3 regions of the Pseudoalteromonas sp. DY56-GL22 genome follow, and region 3 is predicted to be linked to each of the others. Evidence: predicted binding sites of a transcription regulator. Region 3 holds the regulator's gene; each other region holds the start of a gene.
What was found. Region 3 encodes FliA, which starts transcription of late flagellar genes. Its sites were predicted from a motif close to CTAAAGNTNNNNNNNNNNNNGCCGATA; they were not measured.
Positions count from the first base shown of each region.

Region 1 (6,094 bases), on a different contig from region 3:
GTAAGAATTAAAGTTAGTTTTATTTGCAAGATCAATAAGGTGTAAAGAAAAATAAGCGGCAAAGACGGCCGTGGTAATCGACAAAAGGACTAGAGTCGGGTCGTAGGTACCGTTTATTAATAAATCTGAACTTTGATCAGTAAGAAAAAATTCTGCTAGCATAGAATAAGTTAAAGGCTGCATGTGCTTTCAGTCTAATACAATTTAAAATTTATTAAGAGTAAAAGATGTGAAATTAATGAATTTAATTATTTTATATTAGCTATAAATGCTTAGTTTTAAATTCATATTTTTTATCCATAACTTTTTATCACTAGATACTGTTAACGCGTCATGCGTTTGACGAATACGACAACGAATAAAGCGAGTGAAAAGCTCCCACAAAATGCTTCAACTGCTGCAATAAATCGAGAGAAACCAATAGGTGTTATGTCACCGTAACCTAGAGTCGTAAAGGTAACAACACTAAAATAAATGCTATTTAGAAATGCAAATAAATTGTCTTCAATAGAGTTAGAAAAATCTAATCTTATTAGCGTATCTTGATAATTCACCCCAAATAAAAAATAACAGAGTGCACAACAAATAATAAGCGACAAACTAAAACGAATGACATTCTCAGGCTTTTCGCCATAGCCGCATAACATATCGATAAAGCTTGAAGTTATTTGTTTACTTGAACCTTTAGGGTATTGTGCATGACGCATGCGCAATTCTTTATAAGTAAAGTTACCAGCAAGCTCAAATAGTCCTTGATTTTCAGAAGCTTTTCTTAAATTACGGTATATTTCTTCAGATTGTTCGAATAAGTCTCGTGCTTCTGAGTTGTGCTTATTCTTGCGGGCTTTAATGGCCGCCGTTTCTTGCAGTAATTGGTCGCCTAGCTCGATATTATCAATTCTGCTGTCGTTGAGTTTGATACCTAACAAGTTGGTATTTCTTAAGTCACAGTAATGCAAACTAGCACTGTGAAGGTTAGCTTTCATTAGTGAGGCATTAGCAATCTTATTATTAAATAAATGAGCGCCCGTTAAATTTGCTCGATAGAAGTTGCAGTAAGAAAGGTTATAGCCCTCTTCATCATCCTGTTTGATTAAGTTAAGCCCAGAAAGATTTGCTCGCTTTAATTGTAACCCTTCTAGTAAGCCTCCTTTTTTGGCATAGCGTTCTAATTTTTGGGTTAGATCTAGCCCTGATTTATCAAATTTACTATCATGCCAAAAGCAAAATCCAGAGCCCATATCTGTTTCTTGGCACTTGTTACCTGTTGGTGAGGTATAACTACAACATGGTTTGTCAGGCATAAGGATGAAAACTTATTTGTGAGTCATCTTTATAGATTAGCAGCTATTTAGCAGGGTAAAATGGAATCTCTCATTTTTTTATTAATTGAATTGGCTTACTTTTGTTGGATTACACCCTAAAGCGCAGTAAACGCAGAACAACCGTGGCAATTAAAGTTGCTGAGCAGAAACTCACTGTGTATGCGCCTTTTTATGTTCCACAAACTGAAATAGATGCCTGGCTAAACACTAAGCAAGATTGGGTCGCTGAACAAATAGCAAAGCAATCTATGCAAGCTGAGCGTCGCCAATTGCCATTAGTAAACGCCACTATTAAGTTGTTTGGGCAAAACGTCCCAATAGTATTCGGCAAAGGCCCGAAAAACACTTGGCAACAAGATGCGCGGCCTCAGCTTACCTTACTAATATCATCACGTGTCAAACATCAAGAGGCTAACTACCTCGCTTTGCTTGAGCAGTTTATGCATGAAAAGCTTGAGAGCTATATCGAAATGCGAGTGCATGATTACTGCTTGCAAATGTCTGAGACGTTGCCTACAAAGCTTAAAATTCAACATTATAAACGTCGCTGGGGCAGTTGTAACAAACGCCGTGAGCTGACTTTTAATTTACATTTAGCAAGTGCGCCAACCTGGGTGATTGATTATGTAGTTGTCCATGAGCTTGCGCATCTTTTACATATGAATCATAGCGCTAAGTTTTGGCAACGTGTGAGCCAGTTTTATCCAGACTATAAAAAAGCAGAGCAATGGTTAAAAGCGAATGGGAGCAGTTTGAGTTGGTAGATTAAGTTAGCGAGAGTAAAGCTAGAAAGAGTAAAGCTAGAAAGAGTAAAGCTAGAAAGAGTAAAGCTAGAAAGAGTAAAGCTAGAAAGAGTAAAGCTAGAAAGAGTAAAGCTAGAAAGAGTAAAGCTAGAAAGAGTAAAGCTAGAAAGAGTAAAGCTAGAAAGAGTAAAGCTAGAAAGAGTAAGAGTGGTGGAGGGAGCTGGATTCGAACCAGCGAAGGCTGAGCCGTCAGATTTACAGTCTGATCCCTTTGGCCGCTCGGGAACCCCTCCACACAAATTTTTACTATTGCATTTGGCCCCACTTCACTGAGAAGAAAAGTGGTGGAGGGAGCTGGATTCGAACCAGCGAAGGCTGAGCCGTCAGATTTACAGTCTGATCCCTTTGGCCGCTCGGGAACCCCTCCAATGCAACGGCGCTGATAATAGCAAACTGATTATTTAAGTAAAGAAAAAAACTAAAGAAAAATGCATAAATGCCGATAACTGGTTAATCAAGAAACTATTTGGCTAAAGACTATGCAAATTGATGGTTTGTTGCTCACAGAGAGTCAACTCGATAATCGTCTAAATAAAAGTGTTCACGAGCACCGCTCTGGAGAGTTTGCTTTATTACTCGCAATGCTTTCTCATGATGCGCTCGATTTTAGCCAGTTCCACCTACCAAAAACTGAATTAAGCAATCCTGAAGTATCTGAGTCTGCTCTGCGTACTGAATTAGGTGCTGGTCCTACACAACCATTAGCTCCCGAACAGTTTGATATGCTAATTGGGCAAGAAAATGCATTTAGACTATTGCAAGGTGGTTTATCAGATATAAAATTACGTCATTGCTTAAATCCAGAGCCTTTGAATGTTCGTGATGATAAGCAACATGTGCCGCTAGAAGTGATTGATAACTGTGAGCCAGCAGTTAGAAAACGCTTTTATGAAAAAAACAAACCCGTTGAGCGCCCACAAATCGACGCTGCCGCATTTTATGATAGTCTTACTAATGAGGCGATACATCAACCTCTGCATTTGGCGACAGCTTAGCATTCGAGGCTTAATCGAATTGTCATAGACTATGAATAAACTTAATAAAAAGTACAGCTAAATTAAGATGCGCTTGTTATAATAGCAGTCTATGGCTTAATGCCATTGTCATTGAACCAAGTTACTAGGACTATAATGAAGAAAACATTCACGCTAAACCACGAGAAAATTAAATACCCTCGTATGGTTGATGCAGCCAAGCACGAAGTAAAAAAATACTTGAAACGTGAGCGTAATAAAACACTCCCAGCAGGTGCCGACTATTGGGCGTTTGACTGTAAGTTTGGTGAATCAGCGGATGAGGCCAATGTCGTTCACGTGGCAGAGATTAATAAATGTATTAGCGATATTGAAGCAAAAGAGCTTACATCGTTTTATGTTGAAATCTTAGCGCGTCCTGCACAGCGTCAACATCAAGAGTTTGACGAAGAGTAATACGAATATCAGTTCGCAGTAATACTCTAAAACAAAAAAGGGCCATCAGGCCCTTTTTAGTTTTAGTAATCAATTATCGCGCAAACGGATCGGCATTTATTTTTTCTATGTACCAATTGCCTTTTTTACGCATCATTTTCACACTGCGCATATCATCAATTTTCTTACCATTAAAATAACCCGTAAAAATCAAATTGATGTTGGCTTTATCGCCATACTGTTCGCGCAAGCTCATGTTAGTCATATCGACTTCAATCACCACTTCATCGTATTGCATATTGACTAAGTTGCGAGCGAACTGCCCAGCGGTACCATAAGATTTCATAATTCGCGCCATTTTCGGCGTGGCGTATTCCATCGCTTTATTTAAATCGTTTTGGTTATACAAAGCATCAAAATAGAGGGTCGCTACGTTACCAGGGGTGTTTTTTTCACCTTTTGGTGCATCTTCAGAGCCGCAACCGGAAAGAATGCTGCTACTTAAAAGGATAAAAATTAAAAGTATATTTTTCATTGTTGTAGTTTTTCGAGTGAACTTAAAATAAAGTGTGTGACTAAATGAGCATGATGTAAAGTTAACTCGGTAAAATTAATAGTTTTATTTATTTTGGATAATAAAAAAGGATACATGTTTGCATCCTTTTTAAAAACTAAGAGATTCTTGGTGATTACTGAACAAGCTCTTTATCGCTGAACTCTTCAGCAAATAATGGGCTTGATAAGTAACGCTCAGTTGCACTTGGTAAAATTACCACAATGTTTTTGTCTGCGTTTTCAGGTTTTTCAGCAAGGCGCTTTGCAGCAACTACTGCGGCACCTGAAGAAATACCCACTAAAATGCCTTCGTTTTTCATCAGTTCATGAGCCATGGCAATGGCATCTTCATTTGATACTTGCTCTGCAGCATCTACAACTTCTAAATCAAGGTTGCCTGGGATAAAGCCTGCACCGATACCTTGGATTTTATGAGGGCCCGGTTTAATTTCTTCACCAGCTAAAGTTTGGCTAATAACTGGCGAGTTAGTTGGTTCAACAGCAACCGATTGTACATTTAAGCCTTTCTCTAGTTTAAGGTAACGGCTAACACCTGTAATAGTACCACCAGTACCAACACCTGCTACGAAAATGTCGATTTTTCCGTCCATTGCTTCAAAGATTTCAGGACCTGTTGTTTCAAAGTGAATTTTTGGGTTAGCTGGGTTTTCGAACTGTTGTAAAAGAATGTACTTTTCAGGCTCACTTGCTTGAATTTCTTTTGCTTTTTGAATTGCGCCATTCATGCCTTTAGCGCCATCAGTTAAAACTAGGTTAGCACCTAACGCTTTTAATAATTTACGACGCTCAAGGCTCATTGTGTTAGGCATAGTTAGAGTTAGTTTGTAGCCACGAGAAGCCGCTACAAATGCTAGTGCAATACCAGTGTTGCCTGAAGTCGGCTCGATTAACTCTTTGTCTTTAGTTAAGACACCTGACTTTTCTGCTTCCCAGATCATTGAAGCACCAATACGGCATTTAACACTGAAGCTTGGGTTACGTGATTCTACTTTAGCAAAAACATTACCTGATGTTACGCGGTTAAGCTTTACAATTGGTGTATTACCAATCGTTAATGAATTATCTTCAAAAATGTTAGACATACTGTTCCCTTGGAAGCAATTTATTCAATCGTGATCAATGAGCTTAGGCTATTGATCTGTAATAGTCACACTTTACTGTGGTGAATAAAAAACGAAAGTAAAGTTTGGCTATAACATATAGCGAATAGGCTTAGATACCCAAACCATCTCAAGGTGCGAGTTTCAGTTGGAATTAATATAGTTTAGGAGCAAGCAAACAAAGTAAGGGGAGGGCGCACCAAAAGGTGCGCTGATAAGGTCTTAAAGCAACCAAGCGTAGCTAAATTTAGCAAATAACGTGCGCTGCTCTTTAGTCATTGATGACAGCTCATCATCTTGATAGCCATTATCAGAGTAACCAGCAAAGAATACAGTTTGCGGGTTCAGCTTGTAAGAATACAGTAGCTGAGTGGCTAACTTTTTATATTGGCTATCAACATCATCTATGTAATTAGCCTGATTGCGTTCTAAATCGGTATAAATGACTGCAAGGCGTAAAAAGCTATTCACGTTGAATTGGTAAGTTAAACGCACATCACTTAAATTGGCGGTAAATACTTCCCTGCCATCGGCTTCAAGTTGCTCATAAGTATGACGTAAACGCACTTCAAAATGCTTACCAAGGTTCATATTCAGCACAGGGCGTATATGGAACTTATCACCAACGCGGTTATTAGCTAAATCAACGGCATTACCTGTGTACATATATAAAGAAGCAAATACCCCAGCGGTGGGCTTAAAGTCACTGTACAAGCCAACGCCATTTTCGCTAAACAAGTCGGTGTTGCCGTCGATATCTAAACGTGATTTGTCGTGGCGAAGGCCAGTGCGATTACGATGCTCAACAGAGACCTCAAAAAAGCTTTGTAACGGGCCGCTGACTGAAAAGCTGGTTTGTGCTTCTTTTTCGAGAAGTTCAT
Region 1 is NZ_JANHZR010000010.1:91,844-97,937, forward strand. It holds gene NO991_RS18225 (MHYT domain-containing protein) at 1-162, opposite strand, end outside; gene NO991_RS18230 (ion channel) at 324-1,304, opposite strand; gene NO991_RS18235 (M48 family metallopeptidase) at 1,409-2,089, shown strand; partial or broken gene NO991_RS18240 (pentapeptide repeat-containing protein) at 2,090-2,254, shown strand; tRNA gene NO991_RS18245 (tRNA-Tyr) at 2,277-2,361, opposite strand; tRNA gene NO991_RS18250 (tRNA-Tyr) at 2,411-2,495, opposite strand; gene NO991_RS18255 (VC2046/SO_2500 family protein) at 2,608-3,123, shown strand; gene NO991_RS18260 (DUF6172 family protein) at 3,259-3,558, shown strand; gene NO991_RS18265 (hypothetical protein) at 3,632-4,072, opposite strand; gene cysK (cysteine synthase A) at 4,227-5,195, opposite strand; gene NO991_RS18275 (DUF5916 domain-containing protein) at 5,436-6,094, opposite strand, start outside.
Region 1: a site for FliA is predicted at 2,547-2,573, ahead of NO991_RS18255 (VC2046/SO_2500 family protein). Genes of this name have one in related genera too.

Region 2 (6,094 bases), on a different contig from region 3:
ATAGCAACGTTATCACTCAATCCATATTGGTATCGCCCTGCAGCAACCCAGCCCTTGTTTGCACTATTACTGTTATTACCTAATAACTGCTTGCCTTGCTCTGAAAAAGATAACTCATAGACTGCTTCCCCTTGTTCAAGCTGCGTACCATCAATGTAGTAATATTCTGTTTTTCGCTCTACTTGCCCTTGCGGACCATAAAAAATCAACTCAAAGTTATTTTCACCAAACAGTAAATCAACGTCAGCAAAAACATAGCGCCCATCCGCCAAGCTCAATTGCTGCTCAATTAAAATACCATTGCGGTATAATTCAACATCCCAACCTGGCTGTACTGCACCAGTTAGATTCACTCGATTATTATTAACTGCTTGCCCAAGTTGATAATTCGAAATTTTAACTCCGCGCCCGTACTGGTTGTTATAACGGCTGCCAACTTGCGTAGCTGTGACATCACCTACCTCAATAAGACTTGCAGCAAGTGGACCTAACAGCTGATTATTCACATCTTGCTTGGAGAAAGTTAGTCTTGAGTTATTCAATAAATCACTTTCACGGCCCGATAAAAAGTATTCCATAGTAAGGTATGCAAAATCTTGCGAGCCAAGTAATGAGTAACTTGCCTGACTACCATCATTATCTTGGGTATAGTTCAATTGTAAGTCAGCCACAGGGACAGATAAGGCCTGGTATGGGCTTGGTTTCCAAGGTAAAGTTGCTTGCTTTTGAGTACTATAGCTTTGTAGTTGTTTTTTATGTCGCTGCGCTTGGGCGACAACCGGATAAACAGACTCAGTTTCAATATACAGCTCTAAGCTTGCGTAATCAGAGCGATGCTGAAATTCTAAAGCCTCAGCGAGTACTGCTGCCTCTATATAAATATCATCATCAACACTAATTTGTTGTTCTGTAAGCTGCCACTTTTTTGTATCTGTAATCAACTGTTTTTGAGCTGTTAATTGAAAGGTTTTATTGGTGTTAATGAACCAACCTTCGGCCCTCTCGGCTGATATATCGACATTGATTGCTAATTGTAAGATATCAACTAGCCCTGAAAGCCCCAGCAATATGTCTTGATCAGACTTAAGGGCAAAAATCTCACCGAGGTAATTTTCATTTAAATAAATTGAAAATAGCAAAAATTCCCCAGTGGCAATTCGTTGCTGAGCGTCTAAGGTATCTGCAGAATGATTAACAGCAGGTATATGCTTTGATTGTGTAGCGTAAAGCTGTTCGCCATTTAGCTTAGCCTTTATGGCATTGAGTCTAGCTAGTACATCCTCTGTACTCACAGTCGAATTAGCAACGCTGATAGGACTTAATAGCATAAGCCCTAACGCAAATAAGCGATTCATAAATTTTTCGCATTAATCCCTAATGTCGAATAGGCAATGAATATGAGCCAAAATCGACGCCTTCATACTCATCGGCACCTTGATATTTAAGCTCAATGTTCCCTTGTTTTGGCATCTGTTTACCAGAGAATAAATCTAACAACACAGTCGCTTGTTCAATTTCAGGGTATAGGCTTAGATTCCCGATTTCTGCGATTTTTTCTTGTTTACCTGCAGAATTAGTAACATACGCGCTAAGTCGACCGTAACTACTAAAACCTTGTTGTTCAGTTAATTTAACGGCAATTTTTGGTTTTTTGTTCACCGAATCTTCAACTATTTCTGCAGTTTGAAATGTAACTTTTGGCAGCTCACCTTGTTCACGATATACAACTGGAATACTAAAACTCAAAATCATATTCACTTTAAGTCCAGCCTTAGCTGCCTTATCTTCATTTGGTAAGGCTTGGAATAGTAAATGGGAACGATATTCCCCTTTAGCCAAATCCTTAGGCTTTCTAATTGCTATTTTAATCGTTTGCCTTTCGCCAGGTGCTAAGCGAATTTGCTTTGGTGATAAGCGTGCCATAGGAGAAAGGCTCGTGGTTACTGGCTCACTCAATGTTTGATAGCCCCCACCAGGTAGCGCTAATTTTTCGCTCCATACCACGCGGTATGTACGGTACTCTTCTGAGCTATTAATGACGGTGACTTTTGCGCTTCGTTGGCGCTCATCAAATGAAACCCGCGTTGGTGAAATAAGTAAGTTTGCCGTTGCATATTGACTGAAAAAAACAAAAAGAAGTCCACATAAAAGACGTTTTGCGAACATATCTATCCTTAGTAATCGACTGATATTTCTAAAAAAGTTGTAGAAGAATACTGACCATCAGCGTATGGTTTAGCGCTACGGTCTGTCGTTAAAATACCGCCAATAAATACTTTTGCTTCACCAAATTCATTGGTAATCACATATTTAGGAAAACCATTAAGGCGTACAGAAAATCCAGCACTCGAGTTGCCATCGATATCATGTGTTAAGTCAACTGGGGCAACTAGATTCATAGTTAGCTGAGTTCTAGCTGGAAAGTCAGTAAGTAATAATTCTGCAGGGCGGCCATTTTTAAGAACATAAACCGAGCCCTGCGTATTGATACTGCCATCATCTTTGACGATTACAGAGCTGGTATTTGTATTAGCTAGAATAACTAGAGTACCAAAATCAAGCGCTTGTTGCTCTGTGCTCGCAGCCTGTAAGGGTGTTGAGAACACACAAAATAAAACAGTAGCTAAAAGCAAAAAGCGCATGACTAATTACCTAGTATTATTAGTAAGCAACTTCTAATTGGAAAGTGCCGGTATACTCAACATCACGATAAGGCTCAGATGACGCCGAATTTGAGGTAGATAAATTGGCACCAATGTTAAACTCAACACTGCCGTCTGCATCTGCTGTTAAGTTTGGGCTGCCTGGAAGGTAATAAGCATTTGCATTTGGGCCTGAAGTAATAAAATACTTCCATTCATCAACAATAAAGTTTGGCTCATTTAAACCTTGTCCATCAGAAGCTAAAATATTAGCTGTAGGATCAGTAATCGACAAACGCGCATTAGGCACCGCTTCCGATACCGTAAATGAAGCAGGAGACCCTTGCTCAATAATTGAAATAATCGCAGGAGATGCATCTGTTCTTGTTGAAACAGGGCTTGCATCAGGTTCTGGGTTAATTGTTAAAACAGCTTGCGCAGCACCTGAAGGATCGGCTACGGCACGAATAGTACCAAAATTTAGATCATTTCCTTTTGTTAAAACAACTGAGTTTTGAACCTTTACTGTTGCACTGAAAGATTCAGTAGTGGCATAAGAATAAAAAGCAGAAAATGCTAATGAGCATGCAATTAAAGAAAGAGGTAATTTCATATTAAGTCCTTATAAATAAATGGCTAAGCCATTTTGCTGTATCTTAAGCTTTATCGACCTCTAGAACAAATACTTTAAGGTTAATCCCCTAATTTCCAAGAGGAAAGATACTTATAGCATCTCCCCAATAAAAGGGGCTGTCACACAAGTTTGCCCCATTCTTTTGGCTATCTCACAAAAAGCTGTCGCCTGAGTATAATTTGCAAATGGACCTGCTCGTAATCCATACAAGGTTACCCCTTTTTGCTCACGAGTTTTAAAGCGAAAATCTAGGTCATTTAAAACAGCAGGATAATCACGTTTAAGGTTCAAGACCTGATGTCTGACCTTTTTCGGCGTTAAATATAAACCTAATTGCACACCTGCTTCTGCTGCTTTGTTTGCAGCAATAATCGTTTCTAATGAGTCGATTGATGATGATTGCTGAGATTGTATTTGCTCACTTTGGTGATAGATCACATCATTTTGCGGCTCAAATGCCGATGGTTGTGCAGTTAAATCACTATTAGCCGAAAGTACCTCGATTAACAACGCAAGGTCTTTTTCCATTGCAGCAAGACGTTCAATGCTAGGCTGTTGATTTTGCCACTCGGCAGCAAATTGCTGTACCTGCTGTTCAGTATAAACAGGCTGGCTTTGTTCTTGGCTCATCATACATGCTGTTAAAGCAGTTAAGCAGATGGTTAACAATAAATATTTAGAGAAAATAGAAAAATGCATGGTGACGTCAATTCTAAAAAACAGACTTAAATATTAGCAATAAAAATGCCACCTTTAGAGTGAATATTTGACGCTAAAAATAAATTCGATTATCTGTGTATTTACTAACCCAACAATCAATACCTTGTCGCTTAATAGCCGCGCAGTCAGCTTTCGCATTTTTTAAATACTTATAGCCTCCAAACTTTAAGCGGTAGAAAGTTCTATCATGCACGTCTGCAACTTCAACATTCAAAATTGGTTTACCTTGAAAAATACTAGGCGCTTGTTTTGCCATTTTATGAAAGGTGACTTCTATTGCGGTCTCAGAGCTAACTGATGCTAACTGTAACGCAAAAGTATAATTAGGTTTTGTAGGTGCTAATATAGCAGCAGTGGCTAGGGTATTTTTTTGTGTAGCCGTTGATTGAAGCTCAGAACTAGTTTTTACATTAATTTGAAAAATAGGATCGATTAAGCGAAGTGCAAAACTTTGCATAGAATTAACGGTAGAGCTTAGCAGCAGCTCATTACTGCAACCAGAAACAGTTAATAACACCATTAGGTATATACTGCAGCGAAAAGGCTTGAAGTAATCTTTCATAATCAGGATTCTTAAACGTACCGTTAAAAAATTGCTTCTTACTTTGAAGAAGACTATCTGTTAGTACTTACCTGTACATCAAAAGCTAAAAGATAATTTAAGATATTGAAAATAAACACTAACATTATGTTTTTATTATAATTTCAGTTTAGTGCTTTAATTCGCTGCAAATCATGTTGTTAGTAAAAAGTAGCTTTATAACATAAACAATTTGCAGCAAAATTATTAATGCTTTTCATTACTCAGTTAACTAACTGAATTAGAGCAATTAATCACCATACTCATCTTAACAACCCTATAAGACAAAGGTATATCAGAAAAGTCCCTAATTTGTTAATAATCAACAATTGTCAGCTGCTTGTAAATAACAAAAAAGTGCCATATAGGCACTTTTTTAACATAATTTATTACTAAGTAAATAGAATTGGTTATTTAACCAACGACTTTATGAAGTCGCTCAATTCATCTTTGAATTCCTCACGTCGTAAAGCAAATTCAACGATGGCTTTTAAATAACCAATTTTGCTACCACAGTCATGGCTTTTACCTTTCATAGAGTATGCATCAACCGTTTCTTTTTCCATTAGCATGGCTATGGCATCTGTTAATTGAATTTCATCACCTGCCCCAGCTGGAGTTTTTGCAAGTAATGGCCAAATATTTTTGCTCAGTACATAGCGACCCACAACAGCAAGATTTGATGGAGCTTGATCAATAGGAGGCTTTTCAACCATATTCAAAATTGCGGCGCTTTCACCTTGATTGATTGTTACATCACCTAAGTCTACTACACCGAACTTGTCTACTTCGTTTTGCGGCACAGGCTCAACCATAATTTGGCTCTCACCGGTGGTTTCAAAACGCTGGATCATTTCAGCTAAGTTATCTTTTTTAAGATCGCTCGCAACATCATCGATGATAACATCCGGTAAGATAACAACAAACGGTTCATTACCTATAATAGGCGCCGCACAATTTATCGCATGACCAAGGCCTTTCGCTTCACCTTGACGAACGTGGATAATAGTCACATCTTTCGGGCAGATTGACTGTACTTCAGCAAGTAACTGACGTTTCACACGCTTTTCAAGTGTGGCTTCTAACTCAAAACTGGTATCAAAGTGGTTTTCAATTGAGTTTTTACTTGAATGCGTTACTAAAACAATTTCTTTAATTCCTGCTGATATTGCTTCATTTACAACGTACTGAATCAACGGGCGATCAACAATAGGAAGCATTTCTTTAGGGATTGCTTTTGTTGCAGGTAACATACGCGTGCCAAGACCAGCAACTGGGATCACTGCTTTCATTGATTTCTCCTTAAATTTTATTGTTCTTAAACTGAAAACGGATACTTAATTGCATCGTGACACTGATAACCTACTACTTCAAAATCATCTTTTGTAACCCAGCTTTCAATGTCTTCTAATGATTTAATATTTGGGTTTATTTTTAATTCTGGCGACGCGAAAGGCTCTCGCTTAAGTTGTACATCACGCATCAACTCAAGTTGGTTTTCATAAATATGCGCATTCG
Region 2 is NZ_JANHZR010000008.1:32,675-38,768, forward strand. It holds gene NO991_RS16395 (hypothetical protein) at 1-1,355, opposite strand, end outside; gene NO991_RS16400 (fimbria/pilus periplasmic chaperone) at 1,375-2,166, opposite strand; gene NO991_RS16405 (DUF4402 domain-containing protein) at 2,175-2,642, opposite strand; gene NO991_RS16410 (DUF4402 domain-containing protein) at 2,662-3,255, opposite strand; gene NO991_RS16415 (SPOR domain-containing protein) at 3,367-3,975, opposite strand; gene NO991_RS16420 (SPOR domain-containing protein) at 4,049-4,558, opposite strand; gene galU (UTP--glucose-1-phosphate uridylyltransferase GalU) at 4,987-5,868, opposite strand; partial or broken gene NO991_RS16430 (thymidylate synthase) at 5,895-6,094, opposite strand, start outside.
Region 2: a site for FliA is predicted at 3,307-3,333, ahead of NO991_RS16410 (DUF4402 domain-containing protein). Genes of this name have one in related genera too.

Region 3 (6,094 bases):
ATGGCACCTTGATTTCTAATACAGTACCTACACCCAGCTCTGACTGAATATTGACAGAGCCATTTAACTGGGTGATTTTTGTTTTTACTACATCCATGCCGACGCCGCGGCCTGAAATATCAGATATCTCTTCTTTGGTTGAGAAACCAGGCGCAAAAATTAAGTTGTAAGCTTCGGTATCCGACAAGCGGCTTGCTTGGTCGTGATCAATCACACCTTTGCTGATAGCAATTTTTTTCAACTTCTCAGCATCCATACCTGCACCATCATCACGAATGGTCAATAAGATATGATCGCCTTCTTGCGAAGCAGAAAGAGTGACTGTACCGGTACGTGGTTTACCCGCGGCTTCACGCACATCTGGCATTTCAATACCATGGTCAACCGAGTTACGAACTAAATGCACGAGCGGATCGGCAAGCGCTTCTACTAAGTTTTTATCTAAATCGGTTTCTTCACCAACCAGCTGCAGGTTAATGTCTTTTTTCAAGCTGCGAGCTAAGTCACGCACAACGCGTGGGAAGCGGCCAAATACTTTCTTAATTGGCTGCATGCGGGTTTTCATCACCGCACCTTGCAGGTCTGCAGTTACCACATCTAAATTAGAGATGGCTTTACCCATTGATTCGCTGTTACTGTTATTTGCAAGGCTAACCAAACGGTTGCGTACTAATACCAGCTCACCCACCATGTTCATGATTTCGTCCAAGCGCTTGGTATCAACACGAACCGTTGTTTCAGCTTGTGGTGGTGGCGCTTTTTTCGGTGCAGCAGAAGCTGCTGGTGCTTTTGCAGGAGCTGGAGCCGGTTTAGGTGCAGCTGCGGCAGGCTTAGGAGTAGGTGCCGGTTTTGATGCTGCTGGCTGTGCCGGTTTTGCAGGTTCAGCTTTAGGTGGTTCAGGCGCTTTTTCTGGCGCAGCCGTTTCTAAAGACTGTGGAGCTGTACCTTTACCATGTAATTCATCAAGCAACGCCTCAAACTCGTCATCGCTAATTTCATCGTCTGAGTCACTGCTTGTAGTATCTACTGCTGGCGCTTGAGGAGTTGGTTGTGCAGATTTTACGGTTTCAGGTTTGGCTATATTTTCTTGTTTTACTTCACCAAAATTACCAACACCATGTAATTCGTCTAATAAACTGTCGAATTCATCATCGGTGATGTCATCACTATCACTGCTAATAGCTTCAGGAGCAGCCGCTGCTGGCCCTTGACCTTTACCATGTAATTCATCGAGGAGGCTTTCAAACTCATCTTCAGTAATTTCATCAATATTCTGTGGTTCTGCCTTACTATCAGCAAGACCGCCGCCATCAAACAACATATCAAACGCAAATGGATCATCTTCATCAATATTGTCTGCTGCCGTGTTAGCTGTTACTTCAGGTGCATCAACAACAGCCTCTTCAACAGCAGGTTCTTCAGGTGCAACTGCTACATCGTCTGCTACTGATACATCTTCACCTGCAAGCTCTTCCGCTGTAGGTGGTTGGCTTAATTTATGAAGAACGTCTAGAAGCGCAGGATCTGCAGGCTCTGGTTGCTCACGATTTTGAATCGTTGCGAACATTTCGTTGATGGTATCCAGAGCTTGTAAAATAACATCCATAAGCTCAGGAGTGACACTGCGAACACCTTGGCGTAATAAATCGAAAACATTCTCTGCACCGTGACACGCATCAACAAGTTCAGTCATGCTTAAAAAGCCTGCACCGCCTTTGACAGTGTGGAAGCCTCTAAAAATGGCGTTTAAGAGATCTTTGTCTTCGGGATTGTTCTCAAGCTCAACTAATTGCTCTGACAAAAGCTCTAAGATTTCTCCTGCCTCAACAAGGAAATCCTGTAAAATATCTTCATCGACTTCAAAGCTCATGCAGCTACTCTCCTCTTAGAAGCCCAGACTTGATAATAGATCATCGACTTCATCTTGTCCTGAGACAACATCATCACGAGAGTCTTTATCAATAATCGGCCCTTCAGGACCTGCTAGTGTATCACTTGTTGCAGGTGCTTTTTCTATGGCCTGTTTTTCTTGTTGTTGATGACCATCTTCTTGACTGCCAAACACAGTTAAGAGATTAATTAAACTGTCTTCTACTTCTCGCACTAACTCAATGACGCGACGGATTACTTGCCCCGTCAAATCTTGATAGTCCTGTGCCATCAGCACATTGGTCATCAAGCCCTGTAGCTCATCGGTTTTAGTATGCGAGTTATTCATAAAATTATCTAAGCTATGACATAGCTTTTTAAACTCACCGAGCTCTATTTCTCGGCTCATTAAACGATCCCACGTTGGTTTAATCGTCGCTATTTCATCTGCAAGTTGTTGCGCTATAGGTAAACTAGCTTCAACTGCATCCATGGTTTTGTTAGCGGCGCTTTCTGTCATTTCCATAACATAATTTAAGCGCTGCTTAGCGTCTGGGATCGCATCGGTAGTTAAATCTGAAAGACGAGTATCTAGATCAAAGTTTTTTAGCGCTTCATGTAATTGTCGCGTCAGTTTACCGATTTCAGCAAACAGCTCTGATTGTTCTTTTGATGCTGTTTCAAGTATCAGCTGATCAGCTTTTTCTTGTTCACCATTTTCAAGAAACTCAACAAGTTGACGAGCTTGCTCTAAACTTATTTGAGGCGCAGCTAGTGCTGACATAAGCCTCTCCCCTTAGATTAACCTAAACGTTCAAACACTTTTTCCAATTTGGTTTTAAGTGTCGCAGCAGTGAATGGTTTAACGATATAGCCATTAACACCCGCTTGAGCAGCAGCAACAATTTGTTCTTTTTTCGCTTCAGCTGTCACCATTAATACAGGAATATGCTTAAGGCTATCATCAGCACGAATTGCTCTTAACAAATCAATGCCTTGCATACCTGGCATGTTCCAATCTGTTACAACAAAATCAAATTCTTGATTTTGTAGCATTGGCAATGCTGTTGACCCATCGTCAGCTTCCTGCACATTGGTAAAACCTAAATCCCTTAATAGATTTTTAATGATACGTCTCATTGTAGAAAAATCATCAACAACAAGAATTTTCATGTTTTTATCCAAAACATCCTCCGGTGAGGTTTGAACCTATATTTACTTACTACTAATTAATCCAGTCATTGATTTTTGCTTTGAGCTTAATCATCGCCTGACCATGTATCTGACTCACACGCGATTCACTAACATCGAGTATGTGTCCTATTTCTTTTAAGTTCATTTCGTCGTTGTAGTACAAAGACAAAACAAGTGCATCTCTTTCTGGTAACGATTGGATAGCCGTTAATAGAGACTGGTTAAACCGCTCATTTTTAACGTTATTAAACGGTTTGTCTAGTCCTAAATCCTGACCTACAGGTGTAATGACGTCTTCATCAACGCCTAAGTCCTCTATACCTAATACTTTACTAGAATTTACATCATGTAGAATATGATGGTACTCATCGAGCGTTATATCAAGTTTTTCAGCGACTTCTGTATCTTTAGGTTCACGATTTAGCGTGCTTTCTAATTCGGAAATGGTTTCAGCCACAAGGCGAGCATTTCGGTGAACTGAGCGTGGTGCCCAGTCACCTCTACGAATTTCGTCTAACATCGCACCACGAATACGAATTCCAGCGAAAGTTTCGAAACTAGCCCCTTTGCTAGCATCAAAGTTTTTTGATGCTTCAATTAGGCCTATCATGCCTGATTGAATTAAATCATCGAGTTGGACACTGGCAGGTAAACGAGCAATTAGATGGCACGCCACTTTTTTAACTAAAGAGGCATGTTTTTCAACAATCGCATTTAAGTTTTGTGCTGATTGATATCCCATCGCTTTATTCACCGATGTTGTCATAGTTAGCCGTTTACTAGTTTTTCAATGAAAAATTCTAAATGGCCAGAAGGTTGATTAGGGATCGGCCACTTAACTGCTTTTGTTGCTAATGTTTTAAACGCCACCGCAGCTGGTGAGTTTGGAAATAATTCAACAATCACCTTTTGACGTCGCGTAGATTTACGCATGTTCTCGTCATAAGGAATGGTAGCTACCAACTCCATTGAAACGTCTAAAAAGCGATCCGTTACTTTTGAAAGTTTAGCAAATAATTCTTGCCCTTCACGCAAACTGCGCACCATATTGGCAACAATTTTAAATTTATATACGCCATGCTCACGGCTAAGCACTTTTATAAGCGCATAAGCATCGGTAATTGAGGTAGGTTCATCGCATACAACCACAACAACATCTTGGGCTGCACGAGAAAAGCTTAATACCATGTCAGAAATACCTGCAGCGGTATCGACAATTAAAATATCAAACTCAGTGTTTAACTCGCTAAAAGCGCGGATAAGGCCTGCATGCTCAGATGGTGTTAATTCCACCATGCTTTGCGAACCAGACGTCGCTGGTACAATTTTTATACCTGCAGGACCTTCAACGAGAATTTCGTCAAGCTCACACTCGCCTGACAAAACATGAGATAAGTTACGTTCAACACGAAGGCCAAGCATCACGTCACAGTTTGCCAAACCTAAATCGGCATCTAGTACTAATACACGATTTCCTTGCTGCCCTAATGCGATTGCGGTGTTGAGTGAAACATTGGTTTTACCCACTCCACCTTTACCGCCAGTCACAGCGATAACTTTAACGCCACTATTATTATTTTGATTCATTTTGCGCAGGCCGCTTGCTTGATCTAATACTGTGTTAATCATACATCCCTACTGTGTTCGACGCTACTGCTTGACGTCGTGAATGTTGTGCTTTTGCTCGTTTTAAATACAATTGTTCAGCTTTTTTCACTAGTTTTTCAGCATTCGCTACGCGAATATCTTCAGGAACACGCTGACCGTTAGTAAGATACCCTATTGGCAGGCGATTTTGAATCGCTATACTAATAATCTCACCTAAACTTAAAGATTCATCCAATTTAGTGAAGATACAGCCACTTAGATGAACCTTTTTAAAGTGTCTTACGGTTTCTTGCAACACATTTATCTGTGCTGTCGCACTTAATACTAAATAACTACGAATATCAACACGCTGATTACGCATTAAGGTGTTTAATTGCTCAGTTAAACGTAAATCACGTTGGCTCATACCCGCTGTATCTATTAATACTAGACGCTTATTACGTAAATGGTATAGCACTTCAGCTAATTCATTCGCATCTTTTACCTGCTTAACACCACAGCCAATAATACGACCATAAGTAGCCAATTGTTCGTAGGCACCAATTCTATATGTATCAGTGGTGATCAACGCCACTTTATCAGCACCATATTTTTGTGCGCCCAGTGCAGCTAATTTCGCAACAGTCGTTGTTTTACCAACACCCGTTGGGCCCACTAATGCGAATACACCACCTTGACGTAGGATTTCGTTATTCGTTGTATGCATTTGGTTTTCAACCATTTGCAGTAATGCTTGCCACGCTTGTTGACGTGATACATCATCAGGAATGAAACAGGCCATTTGCTCAGCAACATCACGTTCAATGCCCATACCCGCTAAGCGGTCAATCATACATGCACGAGTCGGATCGCGGCGAGCCATATCTTGTTGCATTAAGCCAGATACTTGGTGTTCAAGTAATTGACGAATCGCATTCATTTCTTCGCGCATGGTCGTCATTTCTGATTGATTCGCAGGTGCTGAGTTTTTGTGCTCAGCGGGTGAATCTAAATCATCAAAACCAGAATCTAAATCGTCATCAAAACCTAAGCTATGTGCTTGAGTTTGTACACGAGGTGCTGCCTGCGATTGATAACGAGGAGCTTGCTTATATTCAGGCTGTTGCTGCTCAAAGCTTGGCTCTTTTGCTTGATAGTGTTCACTCGTATCAATACCAGATTGACTAAACATTGACGCAAGCTCTGGCGAACGAGGGCGTGGGGCTTGACGCTCAAGTAACGCTTGAAGGCTATCAGCAACTTTCGCTTGCGGCTCAGGTTTAGCACGCATTGGCTCAGGTTTAACAAAGTTATGCTGTGGAGCAGGTGCTGATTGTGCCACTGCTGGTTTAGCTTCGGCTTTCGGGGCTGCTTTGTCGTAATCAACAGCTGCAACGATTTCAACGCCGTTAGCAAGCTTTTTGTTCGACATAATAACCGCATC
Region 3 is NZ_JANHZR010000005.1:63,431-69,524, reverse strand. It holds gene NO991_RS12430 (chemotaxis protein CheA) at 1-1,870, opposite strand, end outside; gene NO991_RS12425 (protein phosphatase CheZ) at 1,886-2,653, opposite strand; gene cheY (chemotaxis response regulator CheY) at 2,671-3,054, opposite strand; gene NO991_RS12415 (RNA polymerase sigma factor FliA) at 3,095-3,805, opposite strand; gene NO991_RS12410 (MinD/ParA family protein) at 3,832-4,692, opposite strand; gene flhF (flagellar biosynthesis protein FlhF) at 4,685-6,094, opposite strand, start outside.